One region of the uncultured Acetobacterium sp. genome, then DNA from elsewhere that is predicted to be linked to it. Evidence: riboswitches for the same ligand, from Rfam matches in the RefSeq annotation. Region 1 holds a riboswitch; each other region holds the start of a gene.
What was found. A riboswitch is a leader RNA that binds a small molecule or an ion and turns the genes downstream of it on or off. The one in region 1 is predicted to bind cobalamin.

Region 1 (3,209 bases):
ATCCGGTGGGGTTAGTGGGCTGGGTCTACTGGCTTCGCTGGGTGGTTCGGCGGTGGTAGCATTGACCTATGGCCTTTTTCAATTTGCCGCCGGAAATAGCGGGATGCTTTTATGGATGCAAATCGGTGTTATTACCATTGGCGGTCTGTTGGGGTCAATCATTGATAGTTTGCTGGGCGCTGCCATCCAGGCCAAGTATATCAGCCATGAAACCGGACAGTTGACCGAAAAACCCAGCGATAATAACAAACCCAACCGCTTGTATAGCGGGCTAGCCTTTGTCAACAATGATTTTGTTAATTTTGCCAGCTCCTTGCTGGCCGCCGCGCTGGTGTTAATTTTTTTTAAATTTCAGTGAGTCCAGGTACTTAGGGGTATAGCAAAAACTGAGGTATTTGAAAGGAGCGTAATGATGATCAAGCAAGCGTTTTTTCAGGGTAAAAACAAGCGGCGACGCTATTTTGAAGGCTGGTATTTTAAATGTATCAGTGCGGATCGCAAACATGCCATTGCTATTATTCCGGGAATGGCCATTGATCCCCAGGGCGAAAAACAGGCATTTATCCAAGTAATCAATGCTGTAAATGGTAAGACATGGTATCATCATTTCTCCTATTCAGAATTTAAAGCCAGATCAAACCGGTTTGATGTCGAAATAGAGAATAATAGCTTTAATGCCGAGGGTCTGTCTTTAAATGTCGAGACAAGGGAGGGCAGTATCAAAGGACGGCTGACCTTTGAGCAAATCCATCCTTTTCCCAGGGGAGCAAAGCATCCTGGGATTATGGGGCCATTTGGAATAATTCCCTTTATGGAGTGTTACCATGCCATCATCCATTTATACCATGAGATTAAGGGCGTGATTGAGCTTGATGGTGAGATTCTGGATTTTAATGGCGGCGTCGGTTATATCGAAAAAGACTACGGTCGCTCGTTTCCCAAAACCTACCTCTGGCTTCAGGCCAGCCATTTTGAAGATGGAAATGCTTCTTTTGTCTTTTCCCGAGCCAATATTCCTTTTTTGGGATTTGAATTCCCCGGTTTCTTTGCCTATTTTACTGACTTCAAAGCGATTACCCGGCGTTTTGCGACCTATAATTTTTCGCGGGTTGAAAAATGGGAGGTTGATACCGAAAAGGGAACCTGTGCCGGAGAGTTAGAAGGGCCAAATGGGTCGCTAGCTTTTAGTGCTCAGATGGCCGGCGGCGGTCGGCTTCGGGCGCCATTGGATGGCCTGATGGATCGCGAGATAATTGAGAGCATCACCGCCAAAGTTTGGGTGCGTTTGACAAATAATCAGGGAGATATTATCTTTGAAAGCTCCAGTAATGAAGCGGGGATGGAGATATGCATGGATGAAGCAGTTGTATCGAACCAAGAATCACAACCATAAAAGCCAATTATCTTGGAAAATCTTTAGCAGATGTTGCCTAAAATGTGTTTTATCCGGGATCGGACTTATGATATAATAAATCAAAATTTAATAATCGTTTTCAGGTGCCCCTTGGGGAGAATAGGAAAATAAGTGAAAAGCTTATACGGGCCCGCCGCTGTAAATTGGGAATTTCTGTCACGATGCCACTGTTTAAAAAATGGGAAGGCGACAGAGGTGATGATCATAAGTCAGAAGACCTGCCTGAGAATTAGATGTTGAGAGATGTGGAAAGTCTGCGCTTTATTAGCGTGGCTTTTTTTTGTCAAAAGATACGTTAGACAGCTTTTATAAAAGCTTGTCAGATAAGTAAGTGATGGGGTGGAGATAGAGTGAAAGCAGTTGTTTTAGAAAAGCCGGGAGAATTAGTTCTGAGAGAGTTGGAAATGCCGGTTTGCGGTGCCAGCGAGCTGTTGGTACGGGTCAGAGCTTGCAATATTTGCCGAACCGATTTAAAATGCGCGACGGTAGGGCAACGGGATCTTGTTTATCCCAGAGTATTGGGACATGAAATTGCCGGAGAAATTATTGCAAAAGGTAGCCAGGTTGCTCGTCATAGGGTGGGGCAGCGGGTTCACATTCATCCGGGAATTTCCTGCGGTAAGTGCCAATATTGTAAAAAAGGTCAGGATAATCTTTGCGATCAGATCAAAATTATGGGCTTTAATTTTGATGGCGGATTTCAGGAGATAATTAAAATTGATCAGAAAGCCCTAAGATCCAAGGTCGTCAATCTGATCAATAGTAAATATTTAACCTATGAAGAAATAACCTTTATAGAACCGCTGGCCTGCTGTGTTAATATTCAGGATCGTCTAAAAATGAATTACGATTCGGTGTTGGTGATTATTGGCGGAGGGCGCCTTGGTCTGCTAAACTTATTCCTTGCCAAAGCAGAGCGGGTCACTAAGGTGATCCTGATTGAAGAAAATGAGGGTCGCCGCAACCGTGGCAAAGCGCTTGGCTTTGATGCTGTTTTTAGTGGTCGTGAGCCGGACCTGTTAAACCAGCTCAAACGTTGCACCAATAATCGGGGCGTCGATGTGGTTATTCCCTGCTGCCCGGAACCAGCGGCTTTGGATCTGGCCGTGCAGATTTTACGCAAAAGAGGAACTTTGGGGTATTTTAGTGGTATTACCAAGGGTCAGGATGCTTACCCGGATATCAACCAGATTCATTATAAGGAAATTTCAGTGGTTGGATCATATGGCTGTAGTGTTGGACATAGCCGCAAGGCCAAGGCCTTTCTGGAATCAAAAAAAGTATATGTAAAACCGCTGATTTCGCGTCGGGTTGAGCTAGAAGATCTGGCGACGGGAATGGATTATCTAAGAAATGGTGATGGCTATTCAACGATTGTCGTGATGAATAAATAGTTAAAAAACAAGGAGAAAAAAATGGAAAAAACAATCAGTAGCAAAGATTATGGGCAGGTGATTACGAAGCTAATCAATAAAGAAAACCTATCTAAAGATAATTCCAAGCAAATGTTTATGGAAATTTTAAGTGATAAACAAACAGCCATGCAACAGGGCGCTTTTTTAGCGGCACTTAGTGCTAAAGGGCCGACACCAGAGGAAGTGGCTGGAAGCTTTGAAGCCATTTACGAGGTTGATACCTTCAAGGTAGAACCGGTCACCGAGTTTCCGATTGTGGATAACTGCGGCACGGGGATGGATAGTTTTAAAACCTTTAATATCAGCACTGCTGCATCGATTATCGCAGCCGCGGCCGGCATTCCGATGGCCAAACATGGTTCTCGGGCCTTGACCTCGGT
Region 2 (3,209 bases), on a different contig from region 1:
CTGGCGGTATATTTTAAATAGTCGTCACCATAAAGATGACCCATGGTATCATTGATTTTTTTAAAATTATCGAGATCGATAAAAACAATATAAAAGATTGACTTCTTATCATCAGATCGATTGACCAGTAGATGCAGGCGCTCCAGAATCATTTTGCGATTGGGGAGTTCGGTTAAGCCATCGTAATAAGCGAGAAAATGAAGGCGCTCTTCGTTTTTTCTTATTTCTTCATTGGACGACTGGAGCTCTTTATTCTGGGTGGCCAGGGTTTGTTTGGTGAGATTTAGCGTTTCATACAGGCCGGCAATTTTTTCTTTCTGAGTAATCACCGCATTTAGTCGCTTCATCGCTTTGTCATATCGAAGCTGGGTCATGTGAAAGGTCGCAGCAGCCAGGCTGAACACGAAAGCGAACAGAATATTCTGAATCAGAAAATAAACCGGGGCAAAGCGAAATCCATCAACAGGCAGGAGAAAGGTCACATATAATCCACAGATAAAAGTTGTCGCCGTAATATAATACAGCATTGTTATTTTTAGTCGCATCATGGCAAGGATGATCATCACAAAAGCAGCAGTCCATACTGCCGGGCCAATGATGTGATAGTATCGGATCACGATAAAAGCCAGACAGGTCGATTGGGAGAGCGAAATCAGGTGATCAAATGAATCACTGTTTAATTCTTTTCGGGAAATCGTTTCAAAGGTTAAGCCAAGCAGCAGAAAAATGGCGCTGTTGGTCAGCACCTCGGTTAGATTTCCAGACCAAAAAAAATAAACGATAATGACATTCGCAATTGCGCCAAGAAATAATAGCGGTGATGCCAGCATGCAGCTTAAAATATTTTGATAATACAATATCAGGGAAGGATCATCGGCGGCGTTTAATCGTTCAAATACAGCAGGCACAGTTCGTTTGAATTTAAGTTTATCCATCACAATACCTCTTCGGTTTAAAGGATTACAGACATTTGATCTATTGTAGCATTTTACAAGCTTGATTGCGATAGAAAGTCGTGCAAATTTAATAAATACTTAACCAGTTACTATTTAAAGAAGCTAATTTTTAGCCTTAAAGCGCCTAAAAAAACCTGTACATTTATCATATCCGTGTTATAATATAAACACAATTAAATAAGAGATGTAAAAAATCATTTAGGATGAATAAATTCATTGAGGGAATCTGGTTAGAATCCAGAACGATCCGGTCACTGTAATTAGTTATGTCTCCTTAATATGTCACTGGGCACGTTTTGTCTGGGAAGGCGAGGAGAATAAAAGCTATAAGTCAGGAAACCTACTAAAATGATGTGCTAAAGTGTCCTTCCAGGGAAAAGGGAAGTTAGTAACATTAACAAAAGTTGATTCTATGATATTGCGTGATAGAATGAATGGAAACGTGTAATGATAAAACCTTTTTTCCCATCATAATGTGGGTGAAAGGTTTTTTTTTCGGGCAGTAGTGGATTCAGTGAATGCGTTACGCAAGCTAGCAAATCCGAACGTTCAAAGAAATACTTGCAGTTATCTTTGATTTGAGTACATAAAACTATCGGCTTTTAGTGTGTCCATTGAAATGGGCTGTGTGAAGCCCTCTTTTTTACTGGTTGATATAAAAAATGGAGGTAAAAATGAAAAGAACAAAAAACACAAAAAGAAACATGACATTTGTTGGAATTGTATTTTTAATGGTCCTTTTGGCTGCTCAACCGGTCAACGCCATGCATATTATGGAAGGCTTTCTGCCGATTGGCTGGGCGGTCTTCTGGTGGGTATTATCACTGCCGTTTATCGCTTTCGGATTATATCAGGTCGGAAAAATATTTAAAGACAAGCCTGAGCAAAAAGTTTTATTGGCGATTGCAACCGCCTTCACCTTTGCCTTATCAGCTTTTAAATTACCTTCGGTAACCGGCAGTTCCTCGCATATGACCGGGATCGGTTTGGGTGCCATTGTCCTGGGTCCTTTTGCTACCGTTGTGGTTGGTACCATCGCGCTGTTATTTCAGGCGCTTTTGCTGGCTCATGGCGGGTTGACTACGCTGGGAGCCAATGTCTTTTCAATGGCAATAGTGGGATCTTTTGTTGCTTACGGAATCTATAAAGGGTTGTCAAAGCTCAATGTCCCCAAAGCACTAACCGTTTTTTTAGCAGCTTGTATCGCTGATCTGGTGACCTATATAACAACATCGATCCAGTTAGGTCTGGCCTTCCCGGATCCGGTTGGTGGGATGACGGCATCGGTTGCTAAATTTTTAAGTATTTTTGCCATTACCCAGATACCGCTGGCAATCATCGAAGGTATTTTAACCGTACTGGTGGTCAATGCCATCTACCAATATAAAGAAAAGGGGATTATTTCAAATGAAACTCTCGCTGACAACTAAAATCATTCTGGTTATGCTAATTGGAGCACTGATTATTATTCCTCAGATTGCCTTGCCAGAGGCCGAGTTTGCGGGTGCCGATGACGCCGCCGGAACGGCCATCACCACAATCGATCAAAATTATGTGCCCTGGTTTGAAAGCTTGTTTGATCCCGGCGAGATGGAAGAAAACCTATTCCTTTTCCAACAGATCCTAGGCGTTGGCGGGTTGGGAATCTGCTTTTTCTATCTTTATAAAAAATCGGGAAAAAATGAAAAGGCCGAGAAATCGGCGTAAATAATGAAAACAGATTAACAAGGGTTTGACCCCTTGGTCATTGGTCGGTAGGGGAGTTTGTCACCAACCTGAAGCCCGGTGACTGATATCAATATTAACAGCATCGAAGAAGGAGACTACCATGATTGATCGTTTTGCGCATACCAATAAACTTAGCAATGCCAATCCTACTGTTAAGGTAGTGGTTTCATTAATCATGCTCCTTTCGGTCTTTTTTATCAGTGAACCCCTGTATATGGCAGGGGTTTTTGGTGTTATGGTGGCTTGCACCCTGCTGTGGGCAAAAATTCCCGGACGTATTTATCTCCATACACTGATTTTTGATTCGATCTTTATTATCCCCGGAGCGCTGGCATTATTATTCACCATTTCCAAAGGGGGCGGTGACTATTTAGTGGCATTTAATTTTTTCCAGTTTACCATCGGCATCACCACCGCCAACTTGGTGCTGGCCAGTCTGGTTTTTTGTAGAGCGATGTCAGGCGTTTCCTGCATGCTTTTTTTGATTTATACCACCCCGGTGATGCAGATTGCCGGCGTGATGAA
Region 3 (3,209 bases), on a different contig from region 1:
GCAGCCGGTCAAATTCGGCGTAGAGGGGATTTTCTTTATCATTATGGAACATCCAGCCGGTTAATAAGGATCCACCGCGGCTGCAAATATCGGCAACACGTCCGGTTTTTTTTAATATTTTAAGAAGATCCATATTCAGAGCCGAATGAACCGCCATAAAGTCCATACCAGCCTGACATTGTTTTTCCACCACCTCAAACAGGTCATCAGAGGTCATATTGACCATCAGGCCCCGTTTATCAGCGGCTTCTTTGGCGGCCTGATAAACCGGTACACAGCCAGCCGCGATATTGGAATTAGTTAGACTCAAGGTTCGCATGGTATCGATATCGGCACCCATACTTAAGTCCATAAAACCGTGGGCACCAGCGGCTTCGATGATTTTTAGTTTTTTGACTTCCATTTCCATGTCGTCGCGATCGCCGGAGGTACCCATCAGGCCATTGACTTTGATATCCAGTCCGCCGCCAATGCCGCAGATCTTAGAACGGTTTCGCAGTTTGTTTTTAGGAATGACGATCCGGCCAGCGGCTACCCCGGCTCTGATAAATTCGGGCGTGAAGCCTTCGGCAAGTGCCACCATTTCCATTTCTTCGGTAATTTTACCCTGACGGGCTTTTAACATTTGAGTCATGACTAGTTCCTCGCTTCCTGGTTTTCGTCTCGTAAATACTTGCCGACAATTTTCATGGCACAGAAGTCGCCGCACATGCTGCACTCGGATTCGAAGTCGGTGCTGCGATCCTTCCAGACCTTGGTAGCGGTTTCGGTATCGATAGCCAGTTCCATCTGCCGGCCCCAATTCAGTTCCCGGCGGGCATGGGACATTTCCAGATCCCAGGCAATGGCAGCCGGATGCCCTTTGCCGACATCGCCAGCATGGGCGGCAATGCGGCTGGCCATCACGCCCAGATACACATCATTGGCAGTTGGCATGCCAATGTGTTCGGCCGGAGTGACGTAGCAGAGGAAGTCGGCGCCGTAATAGGCGGCGATCGCTCCGCCGATCGCACCAGTGACGTGATCCATGCCAGCACCGGAATCGGTGGGCAGACAGCCAAAGACAAAGTAGGGAGCTCCGCCGCATAATTGTTTTTGTAACTTTACAGTGGTCTGGATCTGATCCAGAGGCACATGGCCTGGTCCTTTGACCATCACTTGAACCCCGGCCGCGCGAGCTTTTTTAACCAGGCCACCGAGGATCACCAATTCGTGAACCTGGGCGCCATCAAGGGAATCGGCGATACAGCCGGGGCGCATGCCGTCGGCAAAGCTCAGCACGACATCGTATTTTTTACAGATTTCCAGGACCCGGCTATATTGGGTGAAGAAGGGATTCTCACAATGGTTGTGAACCATCCAGCCAATCAGATGGGAGCCCCCATAACTAACCAGTGGATCAATCCGGCCTTCTTCTTTGGCACGGTTGATTACGTCCATGGTGGTGCCGCAGTGCAGGGCTAAAAAGCTGACGCCTTCGGAGGCATGCTTTTCGATCATCGCGAACATGTCATCCGCGGTCATATCTAAAGCAGTACCATATTTTTCCTGGGCCATAGCCAGGGTTTGATAAAGGGGTAGGGTACCGACCGGTCGATCCACCGAGGATAGAACTTTTTCCCGCATTTCGTCAATCGGGCCACGGACACTTAAGTCCATCAGCGTATCTGCCTCGGCCTTGACAGCCTGGTCGATTTTAGCCATTTCGCCATCGATCGTGTCATCCGCTTCATACATGCCGACGCTGGCTGAGACCTTGGTAAACAGACCCTTGCCCACCGCCACCGGGTTGATATTTGGCCGGGAACTCTTTAGAATGACGATTTCACCAGCGGCCATCCCCTGGCGAATCAGTTCGGGATCGATCCCTTCTTTTTGTGCCACATAAATCATTTCTGCGGTGATTTCACCAGCCCGTGCTTTTTCCAGAATTGTCATCGTTTCCTCCTGAATTTTTAAATAATTGCTTGTTCGTTTCAGTCTTTCAAAAACTGACTGAGTACCGACAATTAATAATTGGTCGGTAGGGTGGTCAATGAGATACCTGATGGGTTGAGGCCACCAAAAAACTGAAACTTTGGCAAATAAAAAAGTCCACAGCTGCTATTTTTTACAATAACAGCCATGAACTTTACCTTCGTTCATTCAGGATCGAATCATAGGCAGGTCTCCTGACTCGGGGTTTTAACGCTTGGCCACACCTTCCCATTAAAAAAACAGTGGTTCTTGTGGTTTGCTCCGCCCTTACAGTGATGGGTTCGTTCAGGACTCTCACCTGATTCCCTATTCTCCTTATTACTAAGGCACCATATGTTCGCTTTTCTATTTACTTGCCTTTGATTATACACAGATAAAAATAAATAGGCAAGAAAAAAATAAAAAAAGTCGATTATACAACTCGCGATAAAAAAATCAATAAACTATGTTATAATAAAATCAAGTGAATGAGGGAGGTGAGCGGATGAATATTATTTTGGTCTGGTTGGTCTTGTTTGTCGTTTTTCTGCTGGTTGAATTGGTTACCGCTGGTGCGCTGGTGTCGATCTGGTTTTGTGTCGGTTCTCTGGTGGCAATGGCTACCGCGTATTTGGGCGCCCCATTCTGGGTGCAGATGACGCTTTTTTTAGTGGTTTCGGTTGGTTTGTTATTGGGAACAAAACCATTCTTAAAAAAACACTTGGATCCCAAAACGATCACAACCAATGCTGATCGCATTCTGAAAAAACGGGGAATTGTTGAGGAAGAAATCAACAATCTCAAGGGATCAGGTGCTATTAAAGTCGACGGAAAATCCTGGACAGCCCGAAATATCAAGGGTGAAGTGATTATTCCTGTCGGTGCTGAAGTCGAAGTTGTGGCAATTGAAGGGGTTAAAGCCATGGTTAAGATGGTCGAACAAGACTCAAATCAAATAGAAAACAGGAGGAGTTAAGATGTTTGGATTTATTTTATTGCTGATATTATTCGTTATTTTTGTTGTGGTAATTGTTGTTAACGCAAAAATTGTTCCCCAGGCCAATGCCTATGTGGTAGAGCGGCTGGGTGCCTACCATACCACCTGGGAAACCGGCTTTCATATCGCTATTCCAATTATTGACCGAATTTCGAAGAGAGTCAGTTTAAAAGAACGGGTAGCAGATTTTCCGCCCCAACCGGTCATTACCAAGGACAATGTTACGATGCAGATTGATACGGTTATTTATTTACAG
Region 4 (3,209 bases), on a different contig from region 1:
TGATCAGCTCGGGGTCACTTATAACGACCGAACCCAGCGCCAGCAATTGGCGCTGTCCCCGGCTCAAGCGCTGGGGATGGATATCTTCGAGACCCGCCAGTCCGATCAGGGTCAGGGTTTCCTGAATCTTTTGCTCCTGCTCGTGCTGACTGAGATTCTTATTGCTACTATTGCTATTTTTTAAAACATAACTGATTTCGTCTTTGACGGAGCTGCAAAAGATCTGATCATCGGGATTCTGAAACAGAAACCCGATCCGGCGCCGCAGTTGACCGACATTTTTCTTTGTCACCGCGGTCCCGAATAGTTCCACGCTACCGGTACTTGGTTTGACCAGCCCTTCAATGAGCTTGAGCATGGTCGATTTACCTGAACCATTCTGACCGATGACCGCCGTAAAATCGCCTTTTTTAAGACTGAAATCCAGCGGCTGGCATCCGGTTATCCCACCTTTATAGCAATGCGACGCGCCGCTTAACTTAATCACGTCGGTACTTTCATCAACCATGAACGGTAGGGGTCGATGGTACTTTTTTTCATTACCGTATTTTTTCTGATATTCGTCAACCGGTAGAAAATCTTTCACCATACCGGCTTCCATTACCAGCACCCGATGGGCGTCTTTTAAAACCGCGCCAGATTTATCCATGACGACCAGGGTCGTGATCTTTTTCTCCCGGTTGAGCTGACCCAGGTGCCGATACAGTTCCGAACTGGTTTTGGGATCCAGTTCGGCAGTGGGCTGATCCAACAGCAGGATCGGGGTTTTCATCGCCAGGATACTCCCTAGCACCACCTTCTGGGCTTGCCCGCCGGATAAGGCATCCGTGGTGCGGTCTGAGAACTCCCGGATCCCGAGAAAGTCCATGATCACATTGACACGCTTGGCGATTTCTGCCCCGGTCAGATTAAGATTGGCCACCCCAAAGGCCAGCTCATCAGCAACCCGTCGGTTGACCATCTGGTTTTGCGGTTCCTGCATCATATAGCCCAGATAGTCAGCCATTTGGCAGAGCGGAATGCTTGACACATCCTGATTGGCTACCGTAACCGTCCCGTTTAGCACACAGGGGTAAAACTTTGGTGCCGCCGAGGTAATCGCGTGGAGCAACACTGACTTCCCCGAAGCCGCTCCGCCGGTAATGGCAATGTATTCTCCCTCATTGATATTTAGTTTAATGTTTTTAAGCGCCGGTTCGCACGCGTCAGGAAAGGTAAGCGTTTTGATATCCAGTTGGATGATGGGTTTCATTGGGTGGCCTCGTGATTGAATTTTTGAATGATGGCTTTATGCCTAAAGCCGGGCACTTCGGTTTTCGCTGAGCTGCGACCTTCGTCGCGGGCTACGCCCTATGCTGAATTGAAAGAATTAAACATTTTATAAGCGAGTTTAACAATATTTAATTCTTTCAATTCAGCGCACGGCTTTATGCTTTCGCGCAAAAAAAGAAGCTCCGACTATCGATAGGTTAATCCTAAGGATAGCCGAAACTTTACCGTCGTTTCATACTCGTTAATTTATGGCAGGTCTCCTGACTCTGGTTTATCTGTTTTTGCGCCTTCCCGTTTCCAGTGGCATGTGCAAAAACAAAACCATTACAGTGATGGGTTCGTCCAGGATTCTCACCTGATTCCCTATTCTCCTTTACAAGGCACCATAAATCGTGTACATATTATATTGAGTCAATCATAGCGAATTTATAAGCTCTTGTCAACTGTTTGACAAAATTTTTATTAATACTCACTCTAATAATCCACAATCTTGCAATATCTTTTCAATTGCTAACCAAATAGAAAGAGAAGGATTTTCTTTATAGAACCGATATCCCTTATACTGCTGTAGGACAAGCCCGTTATCTTCATTATTTTGCATGATAGCCTTTGATCTCTTAATTGCATTTTTTACATCATCTAAAGTCAACTTACTGAGAACTCGCTTGAAATTATCTTCATGCTTATACTGATCAAGATTTTCGAAGCATTCACTATATGCTCGATTGATGGATTTGATGTACTGCTTACGGTGAGTTAAACAACCCTGGCAGTTTATTTTGTGCAATACGATCCATAGTTCAAATGTGAAATTACTGTATCCCAGCAGATATTTAATGGATTTGCCGACTGATTGCGATTGCTTCATTTGATCCAATGTAGTTTGAAACTGGGTTGTGTGAATTTCCTCATTACTCTCGTAGTCAAATATATGGGTTATCTCAGTTTTTCCTAAGTTCACCAGTGATTTTGCCCGTTTCAATGGATTTTTTTGAATGGGGCAGTCAATAGAAATTTTTCTGTACTTTGAAGTTGGTTCGGCATTTACAGTGTCCTGCAACCACTGTAAATACCACTTCTCAGTTTCACCCTCAACGGTAAAGTAGTATTTTCGATTTTCTTTCATCGCTGCTGATCCTCTTTTGTATCATCTAATAGACTTTCAAAAATTGGCGTAAAATCTATGTCTTTGATCGCACCGTAGCGGCTGATAAAGTAATTTTTTAAATAATCTTCGTTCTTACGAACACCGTTCTTGCCTGTTGTACCAAAATCAGAAAGAGAATAGTGAATGCTGCAGTGGGTATCATCATCTCTTTCGACAAATTTTATCTCATCCCGTCGAAATAGATTGGCATTCAGAAAGATCGGGTTATGCGTATTAAAAATCAGTTGTGCGTTATTGATGTTAATCTCGTCGTTGTGAAAAATATTGATAATACTCATCAGTGCCATTGGATGGATCGAAGCATCAAACTCATCAACTACTAAGGTTCCACCATTCAAGAGGGCGTTAACCACCAACGGAAACATATTAATAAAACGAATCGTGCCATATGATTCAAATACCTCAGCTTTTATGGCTGTACTTTTCTCAATCCCATTAAAAAGCGAGTACAATTTCGCTTCGGCTTCATCCCCCTCAATTACATAACCTAAGGCATTAGAGGTGATTCCAAAATAGTTTGCAGCCTCGTTCATCGTCTTTTCAATATAGACCGACTTTTTTTGAGGATCTGAGAATTTGCGAATCAGATTTAATGAGTCTGCACGGTAGATTACCATAAACTTATTATCTAACCAGTTGCTGATTAACAAAGTCAGTTTTGCGCTAAACATCGTTTTAAAACCGTTGCTTAAAAATAGTTCTTCATCATTCAAGTTGCTTTTTGCCAAAGAAATCGCACCTTTTTTATTCTGGTCAAAAGCATTTACTA

Region 2: another riboswitch for cobalamin. It lies ahead of QZ998_RS06975 (energy-coupling factor ABC transporter permease); the one in region 1 lies ahead of QZ998_RS13220 (alcohol dehydrogenase catalytic domain-containing protein).
Region 3: another riboswitch for cobalamin. It lies ahead of thiC (phosphomethylpyrimidine synthase ThiC); the one in region 1 lies ahead of QZ998_RS13220 (alcohol dehydrogenase catalytic domain-containing protein).
Region 4: another riboswitch for cobalamin. It lies ahead of QZ998_RS07465 (ABC transporter ATP-binding protein); the one in region 1 lies ahead of QZ998_RS13220 (alcohol dehydrogenase catalytic domain-containing protein).

Annotation. Positions count from the first base shown of each region.
Region 1 is NZ_CAKMJU010000100.1:13,183-16,391, forward strand. It holds gene QZ998_RS13210 (DUF92 domain-containing protein) at 1-358, shown strand, start outside; gene QZ998_RS13215 (tocopherol cyclase family protein) at 413-1,393, shown strand; cobalamin riboswitch at 1,479-1,655, shown strand; gene QZ998_RS13220 (alcohol dehydrogenase catalytic domain-containing protein) at 1,765-2,808, shown strand; gene trpD (anthranilate phosphoribosyltransferase) at 2,830-3,209, shown strand, end outside.
Region 2 is NZ_CAKMJU010000034.1:58,016-61,224, forward strand. It holds gene QZ998_RS06970 (EAL domain-containing protein) at 1-935, opposite strand, end outside; cobalamin riboswitch at 1,139-1,319, shown strand; gene QZ998_RS06975 (energy-coupling factor ABC transporter permease) at 1,631-2,386, shown strand; gene QZ998_RS06980 (energy-coupling factor ABC transporter substrate-binding protein) at 2,364-2,663, shown strand; gene cbiQ (cobalt ECF transporter T component CbiQ) at 2,785-3,209, shown strand, end outside.
Region 3 is NZ_CAKMJU010000015.1:28,997-32,205, forward strand. It holds gene bzaB (B12 lower ligand biosynthesis ThiC-like protein BzaB) at 1-634, opposite strand, end outside; gene thiC (phosphomethylpyrimidine synthase ThiC) at 637-1,938, opposite strand; cobalamin riboswitch at 2,144-2,326, opposite strand; gene QZ998_RS02455 (NfeD family protein) at 2,462-2,932, shown strand; gene QZ998_RS02460 (SPFH domain-containing protein) at 2,934-3,209, shown strand, end outside.
Region 4 is NZ_CAKMJU010000041.1:29,004-32,212, reverse strand. It holds gene QZ998_RS07465 (ABC transporter ATP-binding protein) at 1-1,252, opposite strand, end outside; cobalamin riboswitch at 1,505-1,675, opposite strand; gene QZ998_RS07460 (RloB family protein) at 1,742-2,398, opposite strand; gene QZ998_RS07455 (ATP-binding protein) at 2,395-3,209, opposite strand, start outside.